DNA from 3 places in the Methylomonas sp. MgM2 genome. Region 1 is predicted to be linked to each of the others. Evidence: riboswitches for the same ligand, from Rfam matches in the RefSeq annotation. Region 1 holds a riboswitch; each other region holds the start of a gene.
What was found. Region 1 has a riboswitch for cyclic di-GMP ahead of ACW73I_RS15955 (S8 family serine peptidase). Riboswitches for the same ligand answer to the same signal wherever they lie in the genome.

Region 1 (4,389 bases):
GCCAACATCGTTGCCCGAATGCAATACGATCTGTTCCATATCTACACCGTAGACGAACACACACTGTTCGTCATCAGGAATTTGCGCCGATTCGCCTTGGACAAACACAGCAAGGAATTGCCGTTCTGTAACAATATCTTTCTACTAACCCCGAAACCGGACGTACTTTACATAGCAGCGCTGTTCCACGATATAGCAAAAGGCCGGGGCGGAGACCATTCAGAACTTGGCGAAACGATCGCTCGCGAGTTCTGTCGGCAACACAACCTACCTAAGCACGACACTAAGCTAGTCGCGTGGTTGGTCCGCAATCATTTGCTGATGTCGATGACGGCGCAACGCAAGGATATTAGCGATCCGGAAGTCATTCACCATTTTGCCTTACAAGTCGGCAGCATCGAATATTTGAATTACTTGTACCTACTGACCGTCGCCGACATCCGCGCCACAAATCCCAGCCTTTGGAACGGCTGGAAAGACGCATTGCTAAAAGAGCTGTACATTGCCACTCATAGAGCGCTGCACCGCGGCTTACATAATCCGGAAGCACGATCAGAGCGCATCAGCGAAAACCGTAAAGACGCGCGCAAAGAACTTATTAAGCTCGGCGTATCGCAAGCGACTATCAGACAGTCCTGGCAGCATTTAAGCGATAACTATTTTTTGCGCTATTCGATTGACGAAATTGCTTGGCACACCATCGCCATCGCCGCCTGCTCCGAAGAAGAACTGCCACTGGTTTTGCTACGCCCACAGACACAACGGGGAAGCGCCGAAGTGTTTGTCTACACTCGCAACGAAGAGCATATCTTCTCCATTTGCACGGGTACTCTGGATTGTTTGGGGCTTACGATCCTAGACGCCCGCATCATCACCACGGAAGATCAATATGTGTTAAATAGCTTCCAGATTCTGGAACAATCCGGAGAAGCCATTAAAGACTTATACCGGGAAGTACATATCTGCGATACCTTACGCAGAGGACTGATCGGTAAAGAAGTAAAAGCTTCGATAAATATCCACAAACAGTCCCGTCAAGCACAGCACTTTCCAATCGAAACCAGCATCACATTTTTAAACGACCCTAGCAGCAAACATTCAATCATCGAATTGATCACGACCGACTACGCGGGCCTTCTTTCAACGATTGGCCGCGCATTCAACGAACTCGATATCCAATTGCATGACGCTAAAATCACCACAATCGGCAGCCGAGCGGAAGACATGTTTTACATTACGGACCGAGATAACTCGACCATTGATGATGAAGCGGAAAGGCAACGCATCCGCGATACAATTTCGCGATATTTGGCAATATCAGGTCATTGAATTAGCCCGTTTTTCCCGAAAGCCAGTACCAGCGCCGAAGCGGCCAAACATCGGATTCATCGAAAAATTCGTTAGCGTTTTTAATAAAACCCTAATACTCCGCAGCACCCACAACCGGTCACTTTCAACTACAATATAGTCACAACGCTATTAGCAATCCCTCGCCGTTGTCAAAACACCTGCCGGCCCTCGCATTTCCACATCGTTATTCCAAATTGAGCAACAAATCACCAAAAGACACACCAACAATAACAAAATGACTTTCCTAAATTATTTTTCGCAAAGCCTGTCACATCAATTTTTTCCGGAATTCATAAACTTTCCTTCAACCGAGGCGGAAAAAACATCCAAAAGACTTTTTGACGCTTCAGTCAATCGAAAATATTAAAAGGGCAAAACCATCGAAAGGTGGCGACGCAAAGTTTCCAGTCTAACGGAGTACTTCCTATGACAGTGGGATTGCTAAATTGGCAGAAAGTCAAAGATCATGCCGGTTTATATTCAACTTCGAGGAACTCCTTCGGACGTTTTTATTAGGAGTAAACTCATGCACTCTAATAGCCGAAGAAGTCAAAACATCACAACTCGTTTCAAACAATCAATCAGCACGCCGGTATCAGCGATACTCGTGTGTTCTGCGATGATCCCTTTTACTCAAGCCGGCGCACAAAGCCAGTCAGATTTTCCTGAAAAAAAATGGGTGGAAGGTCAAATCATCGTTAAGCCGCGCGCCGGTCTTGACGAAGACAAGTTCGAGCGGATATTGAAAGCAGGCGGCGGACGCTCAAAAGCGCGATTCAATCAAATCAACGCGCATGTGGTTGAAGTACCGCCTCAAGCGGAAGACGCAGTCATCAAGGCATTGTTAAATAACCCGAATATCGAATACGCGGAAAAAGACATGCTGGTTGAACTCAGCTCAGCAACCCCAAACGATCCGAGCTATTCCAGGCAGTGGCATCTGCCCAAAATGCAAACCCCCAATGCTTGGGATGCCGCCACTGGTGAAGGTGTTATCGTCGCGATTTTGGATACCGGGGTTGAAGCCAATCATCCTGATTTAGTTGGCAATCTGGTTCCCGGCTGGAATGTGGTCAGCAACAATAACGATACCTCGCCCATCATGTGGCACGGTACCAGTGTTGCCGGTGTTGTTGCCGCAACCAGCAATAATGCCACCGGCGTTTCGTCCGTGGCCTGGGGCGCAAAGATTATGCCGGTGCGCGTTTCAAACACGACGGATGGCGTCGCGCAATGGAGTTCACTGGCCAACGGGATCTTGTGGGCCGCGGATCATGGGGCCGATGTTGTCAACATGAGTTACGATGTATCTATTGGCGCTTATCTCCTGAACGATGCCGCTCAGTATTTCCGCAACAAAGGGGGCGTGACCGTAGTCGCTGCAGGCAATTCCAACGCGGATGGCGGCTATAGCGACAACCCCTATATGATTACCGTGGCCGCGACGGACAGTAACGACAATAAATCCAGCTTCTCGAACTATGGAAACAACGTCGACGTGTCTGCGCCGGGAACCGGCATTTATACGACCTACACCAATAGCGGATACGCAAACACCTCGGGCACATCCTTTGCGAGTCCCGCAACGGCCGGCGTTGTAGCCTTGATCATGTCCGCAAACCTCTATTTGACACCGGATGAAGTGGAAACCGTACTGGAAAAATCGGCTCACGATCCAATTTCAGGCACGGACTGGCATAAATACTTTGGCTGGGGCCGAGTCGATGCGGCGGCGGCTGTGCAATTAGCGAAGCAAACCACTTTTGTTGATACACAAGCACCCGCTGTCAGTATTTTTGCGCCGCAAAATAATGCAACCGTCAGTGGCAATGTGTTGATCGAGGTTGACGCCTCGGATAATTCGGGGGTAACAGGCGTCGATCTGTACGCAAACGGACAGTTCATAGGCAGGGACTCAACCGCGCCTTACCAATTTAGTTGGGATTCGACAACGGTTGCCGATGGTAGCGCGGTATTCACAGCTGTCGCTCAAGATGCAGCGGGAAACCAAGCGACCTCAAAAGGTTTAACCGTCAATGTCGTTAATCAACCCGTCGTCCAGGACACTACACCACCTACGGTCAGCATTTTCAACCCGGAAAACGGCAGTAACGTAAGCGGTACTGTAAAAGTTGAAATCACAGGTAGTGACAATATAGGCGTAAAAAAGCTAGCTTTGTTTGTTGACAACGGATTGCTATGCTCAACGACCGATACGAACTCATTGAGCTGTACCTGGAACACCCGCAAAGCGAGCAGCGGCAACCACATCATCTCCGCGATCGCGGAAGATGCGGCCGGAAACAATGGCGAATCACACATTACCGTCACTAAAGGCATTAGTACGAGCGGCGGAAGAGGCAAATAACCACACTCATTGTCTAATTAAAAAAGCCGGCTTGCGCCGGCTTTTTTGTTGGAGAACTGAGTTTTAAATCTGTTTTTTTCTCCTACTGTTCAATCCAAAACCCATCGCACCTAAGCCCATTAAGGCCAGGATATTCGGCTCAGGCACACCACTTGGAGGAGGTGGTGGTGGCGTTCCTGATGGAAGACTTTGCGCATCATGAGAATAAGGCGCGTTAGCGTAAACTAATTTTTTGTTTTGATCTACGGGAGGCTGATATCTGGCTCCATCGCCACCTGAGACAGTAAATAAGTCAAAGTGAACTCCATCCAGACCACCTTCTGAGGTGGCTGCAGCTGTTTCTGTCCACGACATCACGAACGATTCGATGTATCCCTTCCCTGTACCAGTGCTCCCTGGTTGAGTATCTGTTATGTCGACAATAGCGCCATCAAATTGAAATTCATATATTTCGAAATAAGTGTCGAAGATACCATGAGGCGCTAAGTCGTTATCATCTTCAACAGGGGGAGTGCCATATCCCGAGGTAAGCAAAGTTAGAGCAATCGAGTCATTGGAAATGCTCAAGTTAAAGAGGTCTCCAATATCGCCATAGTCGGGCACTGCCGAGGCAACCAGATATGCATATTGCTTGCTGTCAGGAGAAACAGCCCATGCGTAATTGCCATTTC
Region 2 (4,389 bases), on a different contig from region 1:
ACTCAAAAATCGAGTCGCCATGGCGGTAATCGGAACCGATACACAACACAAAGTCGCATTGTGATTTCAGCTCTCGATATTTGCCTAGAATGATCTTATGTAATTCGTCGTACTGATCATTGGCTACTAGCTCGCGAGCGTAATCGCTCTTGCAGCCATACATGGCTTCATATCCGATATCAGGCGGATAACGATAGCTAATAAATTCGATCAGGTCGTCTTTATTATCTCCGGAATGAATAATCGGCCTGAAAAAACCGATTTTTCCCGCGTAGCCGGTTAGCATTTCCATCATCGCCAGCATAATGATTGACTTGCCGCTGTTACGATCCGTGCCTGTGATGTAAATATTCTGCGATAGTAATGATTGTTGCTCGGTTTCGGTAAGGGAATTATTCATCGTTGCTGATTAGTTATGTTGGCTACTCGGAATTTACAGGAAGTTTGCGTCAAAATCCGGCCTTTGTTCCATCGTCGGATTTGCGAACCTAAGCATAGATTGATATGGCGTTTTCGATTGGGCCGCAAAAATGCGTTTCCAGGCCGAAATTAGTTGCCGATAAATCGGCAAGCTTCTCTATTACGTCTATACTACAACCCGGTCGTTACGTCTATACTACAACCCGGCCGCAGGGCCTTTTAGAAAACAGCAATGGCAAAATTTACCGTTTATTTCAAAGATAAACCCATCTTTTCGAGTATTTACGATTCCGGCGTAGTTCATATCGGGCGTGACGATACCAACGAGTTAGTGGTGGATAGCTTGGCGGTAGCACCAGTACATGCTGTTGCGGTAATTAAGGATGGCGCCTGCATGATTAAGCAATTGAACGAGAAGTTTCCATTGTTGGTCAACAATCAGCCGGTTAAGCAATGGAGTCTGCAAAATAACGATGTTATCAACGTCGGTAAGCATTATATTCTTTACAATGCAACCGAGTTTTTTATCGGAGTAACCGGTCCGTCTGAAGCGGGGTCTGCCGAAGATCCGGAATTACAAGCTCTGAACGAAAAGTTGGATAGCGTTTCGAAACAGCAAGAAGGGAAGTTGCAAATTATGGACGGCCCCCATATCGGACGGATTCTGACGCTTAAGAAAGCAATGACCCGGTTGGGACATCAAGGCTCCGGTGTAATCGTAATTTCCAGGCGTAAGGATGGTTATCACCTATCCGCGCTACAGGGACATGACGGCTTGAAACTTAATTATCAACCTTTAGGCGATAGAACCGTATTATTGCAAAATAATGACGTCATCACGGTCGACAACACGCCGATGCAGTTCTTCAAAGAGTGATGCCGTGTCGGAATGTGCGCTCGAAGAAAAACGCAATTTCCAACGGTTTGTTTACAATGCAAAAGCGATCCTGGTCGGCGATGAATTCACCTTTCCTTGTCGCATTATTGATATGTGCCTGAAAGGCTGCCTATTGGAGTTCGAACGGCCTTGGTCCGGATCGGCGGGCGACTTTTACACGCTGATACTTGGCTTATCGGAAAAAGTTTTTATCAATATGCAACTTCAATTTGCCCACGGACAAGGAAAGCAAATCGGATTCAAATGCAACCGCATCGATATTGATAGTATGACCAGCTTGCGCCGGTTGGTGGAACTCAACTTGGGCGCTAGCGTTATGTTGGAACGCGAACTTTCGGCTTTGGGCAAATTGAAGAAGTAAATTTATCGATAGAAACGGAAAACGTTCGCTGTTCCGACAAAGGCTATTTGATCGTCTGTGTCGCTGTTTCGCCGTTCCATCCTCGATTTCTATCCACCCATTTCATGCTTAGCCAATACCATAGCGTCATCGGCAGCATCATTGCAAACCAATCCCAATCATCGATTAAGAAAAGCTTGCCGATCCATGGCGTATCTAAAAAGAACATGCTCCATGGAATGCAATACAAACTGAATAGCAAGCTACTCCAGATCAATAGCAAAGCGCCTTTTCGAGTTTCTATGCTAGATAAAGCGAAAAAAACCCAAAGAGGCATATTGTTGTCTTTTTGCATGTAACATCCCTTGGTAATGAGTTCAAAGTTAGCTCGCTGTAAAGCATATATGGTGCCATTTTATCAGGGATATTTTATAAACGGCTCTCATTTTTGCAATTAATTTCCTAAGAAATCGGCTTAATAGTATGCGGACGGCCTAAACCGTAGTGCCCTTTTCGCTTGGATTTTCGAAAAAAATAACGTTAGGGTTTGGTAGCGGTTTAGATGACTGATAATTGTCTTATTGAGCTTAATTAAGGCGTATAACTTAATATTTTTTATTAAATAACATAGATTAATTAAAAAAATAGGGTATTTAGCATATTAGAGGATATTTTAATTCATTGATTCTGACTGTTATACTGGGTTTTGGTGTGAAAATTGATATAACTCATTGGTTTTTTACGGTTTTCTCAGAAATGGACGAGGCGGACAACGGACGGTCTAGGTTGAAGTTAACCGAATAAACCATGCCACACCCGTCGCGAGGCGGGGCCGGAAAGCCACGGTTCTTGCCAGTAATAAATATGAACAAGAAAGCCGGGCCGCCTCTCGATTGTGATGGAGAGGGCCGCAACCAGGTCAGCACCTGCGTTGGGGACATCACTATTTAATCATACGTTAAACAGTGAAGAGGATCGAAAATGAAGAAAAACAAATTACTTGGCATTGCAGCAGGCATCGCAGCAGCGCTGGCTATTACACCATCGGCCCATGCGCATCAGTATTACAATCTAACCGGTGTTGGCGCTGTAGGTTCCGCCGATTCAGCGATTGGCTTCGGCATAGCCAACAGCATCAACGGCACCGATGGCGTATCCGCCAATTCCAACGGCACCAACCGCATCGCAAATGGCACAAACACCTACGATCCGCTAAATCCTGGCGTCAATAACCTGATACCCGGTACCGGCACTGCCGCTACCACGGCTACTGAAATTCCCGGTAATCTGCCTTATATGTGGTATTCCGGCCAACACAGCACAGCGTTGGGCGTGACCAAGCGTGAACATTTTACCGGTTCGAGTGTAACCGACAACACAGGTAATATGTTGAGCGGATTGAGTTCTACAGCGGCAAACAATACCAGCTTGACGCTGCCGAATGGTACGGTGCTGAATGCCCCTGCCGGCACAAACTGGGGTACCAACAATACTTCCAGTTTATGGAAAACGTATAACGACAAAAATACCGGTTCCAACGCTGCCACTTGGGGCACCACCATGGTCGATCTGCCGGCGAACGGCGATCATCCTTATTTAGCTGTGGCCGGCAATTCCACCGAAACCAGTTTAGGCCTGGATTATGGCTTGATTCACATCAGCTGTGGCGCCAATTCCGCAGAGGCCAACTGTGCGAGTGATGGTGACGTATTAACCACAATCACTATCCAAAACGATAGCGATTATGCCCAATATAATGGCTTGCTGGACGTGGCCTTGTATCGCAACGTTGACACCAGCCTGACGTCTGACCGCAACGCACTAGATACTTTCGGCGCTTCCGGTTTCCAAGGTTCCAGCCTGGGCGACGCCATCTGGACAGCCAGCATGAGCAATGTCGGTGACACTCTGTTTTATTCATTTATATTCAATCAGTCCGAGTGGCTGGCGACCGGTACGCCTGGTTATGAGACCAATGGCTTTTATACGCTGGTGATTGGCGCACATGGTGGTACTGGCGATGTAGCTGATGCCGTTGCTTATGATGTGCTAGTCACCACCTCGCCGGTACCGGTACCTGGCGCCGTCTGGTTGTTTGGAAGCGCTTTGGCTGGATTTATGGGCTTTGGGCGCCGTAAAGCTAGTGTTGTAGCTTAATTTCCACGTGTGGTTGCCGGCCCTGGTGCCGGCAATCGATTTGTTTTGGTGTAAAAATTTGAAGGGGGGACTTATCCATGACCTATCTTAATCTAAATAAATTGGCGTTGGCGGGCGTCATCGGCACCTTGCTGACGGCATCCGGAACCGTGAGCGCCCATGTCACCTATAACACCAACGGTGCGCCGGACAATTCAGACGGTTCCAATGCCGGGCCTTGGACCGAGGGTGATCCCGGATACACCGGCAATTTGCCTGCCACTTGGGTGGCGATGATTCATAACGCCGGCGGCGTAGCAAACTCGCAAACAGCGAGCTCCGCGGACGCGGGATTCACTATCGGGATGGGGGCAAAATCCTACAAGGATGGCGGCACTAATTGGGCGCATTCTGCCGATTTCGGCCTATTTCATTTGCAACATGCAGCTGACGTAACGATTAGCGTCACAGCCGATGGTTCCAATCTGCGTCCTGCTTTTGGTTTGTGGGATGGCTGGGATACCAATTCCGGCAGCTCGCGGCATCAAGCGTATTTGAACAACGGTGCTTTAAACCCGATGGGATCGGTGCTTGA
Region 3 (4,389 bases), on a different contig from region 1:
AACTTGCGTAACGCGATTTCGAATGCCGGTAACGGAATCAAGCTGCCGCGCAACAGCAGCAAAAACAACGGCGTTTGCATCAGCGCCCGCAGTCTGCCCAGACGCAAGGCGCCGGTGATTTGGGCATCGCTGCCCGATACTAAAAGTTCGAAAGCCTGGCTAAACACCGCATCCTTCAATAGCGAGCGGGCGATTACCAGCGCATATTCGCCGATATCGCCCGGTGCCAGCACGGCATGCAATACCCGGCGAAATTCGGCGGAATCCGGCAAATGCGCGTCGCAGGCTTTCAGTAATAGCAAAAAGTGGCCGCGCGCTTCCGGGTCGTTGGGTTGCAACAGCAGCAACCGGATCTGAGAGGCCAGCGCCTCGCCGATATCGCCGTTCCGGTACAGGGCGAAGGCGTAACTCGCCAACGCTTGCCGGTATTGAGGCCATAGCCTGACTTTACGCGAGCCGGTTCCTACGACCGGACGCAATAGCGCCGCCGCCCGGCTATAATGCTGTTGCCGAATCGCCTGCACGCTTTCGCCGAACAATCGGTTCCAAACCGGAAATTGCGGGTTCTGGCTCATCGCTAAACCGAGGTCCTTAATCGCCTGGATTGACGCAAGACGTCGTCTTTGCCGGCTGGTATTCGAAGAACATGCCGACCTTAAAACTTTCCGCCATATGTTCGGCGCGGGCGATGGCGCGATCCGCCGCTTTCGCCGGCAGCACGTCCCTGGCCGTTTGCCGAAAATGCGCGAGCCAAATATCGAAATGTTCGATTTTCAACGGCAACCGGGTATGGACGGGATAAGGCCTGCCATGATAGCGGTCGGTGTTTAGCAGTGTCCGCGACCAGAAGTTTTCAACGATGCGATGATGTTCGTCCCAATCATGGATGGCCCCGTCAAAAATGGCCTTTAAGCTTTCATCGGCCGCCGCCTTTTCATAGAAGCGGCGCACCAATTCGGCGATTTGCCGCTCGCTGACTTCAGTGTTGTCGATATTCATCGATGCCCCTGCATAACAAATGATTTAAGCCTTCGGCCGCATACCCCTGGAAAAAAGCGCCGCAATAGGGCAGCGGCGCAAGCACAGCATACAGGCTGCCGATGGCAAGAGGCCGTTATGTTTTGAGCATCCGGAACGGGGTACATGACGGTAGCTCTGTTTTGCATGAAGGAGTCTTAAACCGACGGACCGTCGGGCAATCCGCGTTGTTTTGAGATACCCAAAACAGACATCAAGGCGCCTAGGAACAGCCAGGCGGCACTGGGTAGCGGCACCGGTGCCGGCCCGGCTTCGGCACTGATGAAGATTTGCGGATGGGCGCCGGGCTTGGTGAGCTGGTTGACCAGATAGACGACTTGGTCGTCGGCCGCGTAACCGTGGAAGGACAAGTAGTCGCCGGCCAGAATGTCGCCGATCACGCCGGAAGTCGTGCTCAGCTCCCAGAAGCGGGGCGCACAGGAATCGGGCACGGAGTAACAATCGGTGGTACCGTTGACGGTGCCGGTCGGATAGAAGAAGGTTCCGGCGGACTGTTGGCCGGCAAACAGATTTTCGTAGGCGCCGCCGGCGCCGTAAACCGAATTCCAGGTCAGGTCAGAGTTGGTCAAACCGGTGGCTCCGGCGCTTGCCGGATTGAACCAACTATCGTCGCTAAAATAAGAGATACCGAAGTAGCCTGAATGAGGAACGTTGAATTGGTTGTTATTGGCTGGTACGCCTTCAATGTCGAAATTGGTGTACCACTTGAGCTTTACATCGGTGACATGCCAGTTGCCCGCGCCGAATTCGGTATCGAAACCGGATTTGATGGCCGCCGTGTTGTACGCGACCAGATTTTCCATGGTCCGTACTTCGCTGATCCCTTGCAAGGGGTCGGCTACAGGCGCGGATATCATCATCGCGCCGTAACTGGACATGTTCGAGTTCGCTTGCAGACTGTAACTGGTTAGAAAGGTGTCCGATACGGCTTCCGCGCTGAGTGTAACCGCGGCAGCTATTTCCGACTGTCCCATCAGCGCCGCGCCGATGGCGGCGGCCAATGCAGATTGTTTGATATGCGGTGTGTTCATATTTAATCTCGTAATAAGGTTCAAAAATTGGCTGGTCTCTCCACGCGGCTTTATCGTTTATTCGATGTCTCCTGTTTCATTCCATACCTCACCTGCTTGGATTTATGGGGTTTTGGGCTGACGCGTCCTGCCTGGATTTATCAGCACCAATGCGTCCTTGCATACACCGGCGTAATGCGGCAGCACTTGCCTGTGCCGCCTGTTTTGTTAACCTGGCGGCGCTATTTGCCTGGTTCCGTCTTTCATTAGTGGGGTATCGAGAAAGGCGGTCTACAGAAAAACATCGTTCCAGCGGTTTAACTTGAAAAGCAGCAGCGGATTGGAGCCGATGGTCTTGGCATCAAGACCCTCCCGTGCTCCCGAGAGGCAATCCGGCTAACTCTAAATTAAGAGTCCCGTGACTTTCCGGCCCAGCCTTGCGGCTGGTGTGGCGATTTGAGTTTCCCATCCTTCTCACCGCATACCTTCTTTTGCTTGCTCTGGTTCACGGGCACGAAACTAATCTTTCCGCGTTAACAAGCCGACGGTATGTTGGTTAATCTCCTCAAGCTAACGATTGGCTTAATGTAAAAAACAGGAAGCGCTTTGCTAAAACCCGGGTGAATGGATGATCCGTTATGTATTTATATACACAACGAATCGATGTGAACAGTAATATATTTCGGAAACAACAGTCAAGCTACAGAATTGTGGTTGTAGCTAAATTTTCGCGTAGACTTGTAATGGGTCGTCGCTCGTGGAAAATTGATGCGATCAATATGTTTATTTATATCAATCAGCTACATTCCGAATACGCTGTGGATAGCCGGATTTTTTGGCTGATTTCGGAAATAATATTTTTTTGATTGGTAGATAATATATTTGTGAAAATATTTCGAGAAATCGGCAAATGCTTTAAGCATTTTTCAGGAGGGAGCGGGGCTAAAAGTCCAATCGGCCGCCGTCCGATTCGCTCGTTTTCATGGCGCGGTGTGACGTTTCAACCGTGCGTGTGTTGATGCGTCGCGGCAGGTCTAATGGCTCCGGTGCTTTGATTTCTTTGATAGGCCGGTTTCTCAGCCAAGTTGACAGATTGTTTCCGGTCGCATGCCAAGTTGGCTTGCGGCGGCTATCCGATTTGTTTTGCTGTGCTTTTCGATTAACTCCAACACCACTTCGCCAAAACTGCCAAGCCGGCTTCAATGCATTTTGGGTTTTCGTTTTCGATTTGTTGGGCTTTTTTTGCGTACATCGCTGGGATCGACGCGGTTCGTTACGCAAAATCTTGATTTGGTCGGAGTGAGAGGATTCGAACCTCCGGCCCCTGCCTCCCGAATGCCTATCTGAGAATATTAGAACTCAATTAAACACGCTGAAACATCCTGTAATCAATAGGTTAGCAGGAGTCTTGACGTGTTTCAATGAGTCAGATTGTGGCGTTTTTTGCTTCGAGTAGTGTACGTTTTGGTGTATGCGGAATTTCAAGGTCGTCAGCAGTCGACCCCTAGTTGACACTTAAGTAAGCGATCTTTTGACCGCGTCTGTATAAGCAGACCGAAAGGAGTGAAGATAGTGTCCACTTATCACAAGGTGGACACCTATGAAGGAACTCAATACGCGATTATCGCGGCCATTAATCGTGGGGCACGGGCGAGACGGCCGTTGCCTTTATGATCCGGAAGCCAAGCGGGAGTTGGTAGAAGTTTGCTTGCAACCGGGTATATCGGTAGCCAAGGTCGCGCTGGAATACGGTATCAATGCCAATCTGCTGCGCAAGTGGATGGGGCATTACCGTGAAACTGGCCATGCTGGTCGGAACAGTTCATTAGCATTGCCGGCTTTTGTACCCGTTCAGTCGCTAAACGCTGAAAAATCGGCTGAGTCGATACTCAACGCGGAGTTGCCCAACGGCGTTAAACTCGCGCTGCCGCGGTTTGCACTCAGCGACCTGCCGCTGATTTTGAAGGCATTGGCCGAACTGCCATGTTCCGTTTCGACGCCGGATTGAAGGTCTACCTGCACCGCGAGCCGGTCGATGGCCGCAAGGCGATCAATGGTTTGGCATTGCTGGTCGAACAAGCCTTAGGCTTGTGAAATGGTTTAATGAACCCGGCCACTTCTAGAAGCAGACTTTATACTGTTAGTAGAGGTGAGCATGACGAACGAAAAAAAACACAACCGACCAAAATATAGTTTGGAATTCAAACAAGATGCCGCCAAGCTGGTTTTGGAAAAAGGATATAGTCAGCAGCAAGCAGCGGATCATTTGGGCGTATCGCTAAGCGCGATGGGACGCTGGGTTCGGGCGGAGCGCAAGCCATCGACGACAAAATTCTTTTGC

Region 2: it holds a riboswitch for cyclic di-GMP, as region 1 does, so the genes downstream of both, ACW73I_RS16855 (hypothetical protein) here and ACW73I_RS15955 (S8 family serine peptidase) in region 1, are expected to answer to the same signal.
Region 3: it holds a riboswitch for cyclic di-GMP, as region 1 does, so the genes downstream of both, ACW73I_RS03150 (hypothetical protein) here and ACW73I_RS15955 (S8 family serine peptidase) in region 1, are expected to answer to the same signal.

Annotation. Positions count from the first base shown of each region.
Region 1 is NZ_JBSYXO010000022.1:59,435-63,823, reverse strand. It holds gene glnD ([protein-PII] uridylyltransferase) at 1-1,329, shown strand, start outside; cyclic di-GMP riboswitch class I at 1,711-1,796, shown strand; gene ACW73I_RS15955 (S8 family serine peptidase) at 1,877-3,718, shown strand; gene ACW73I_RS15950 (choice-of-anchor N protein) at 3,782-4,389, opposite strand, start outside.
Region 2 is NZ_JBSYXO010000025.1:43,047-47,435, forward strand. It holds gene pta (phosphate acetyltransferase) at 1-400, opposite strand, end outside; gene ACW73I_RS16840 (FHA domain-containing protein) at 653-1,297, shown strand; gene ACW73I_RS16845 (PilZ domain-containing protein) at 1,302-1,679, shown strand; gene ACW73I_RS16850 (hypothetical protein) at 1,723-2,013, opposite strand; cyclic di-GMP riboswitch class I at 2,458-2,548, shown strand; gene ACW73I_RS16855 (hypothetical protein) at 2,640-3,815, shown strand; gene ACW73I_RS16860 (hypothetical protein) at 3,893-4,389, shown strand, end outside.
Region 3 is NZ_JBSYXO010000002.1:322,983-327,371, forward strand. It holds gene ACW73I_RS03140 (methyltransferase) at 1-575, opposite strand, end outside; gene ACW73I_RS03145 (group III truncated hemoglobin) at 592-999, opposite strand; gene ACW73I_RS03150 (hypothetical protein) at 1,176-2,069, opposite strand; cyclic di-GMP riboswitch class I at 2,432-2,511, opposite strand; gene tnpA (IS66-like element accessory protein TnpA) at 3,649-4,056, shown strand; gene ACW73I_RS03160 (transposase) at 4,204-4,389, shown strand, end outside.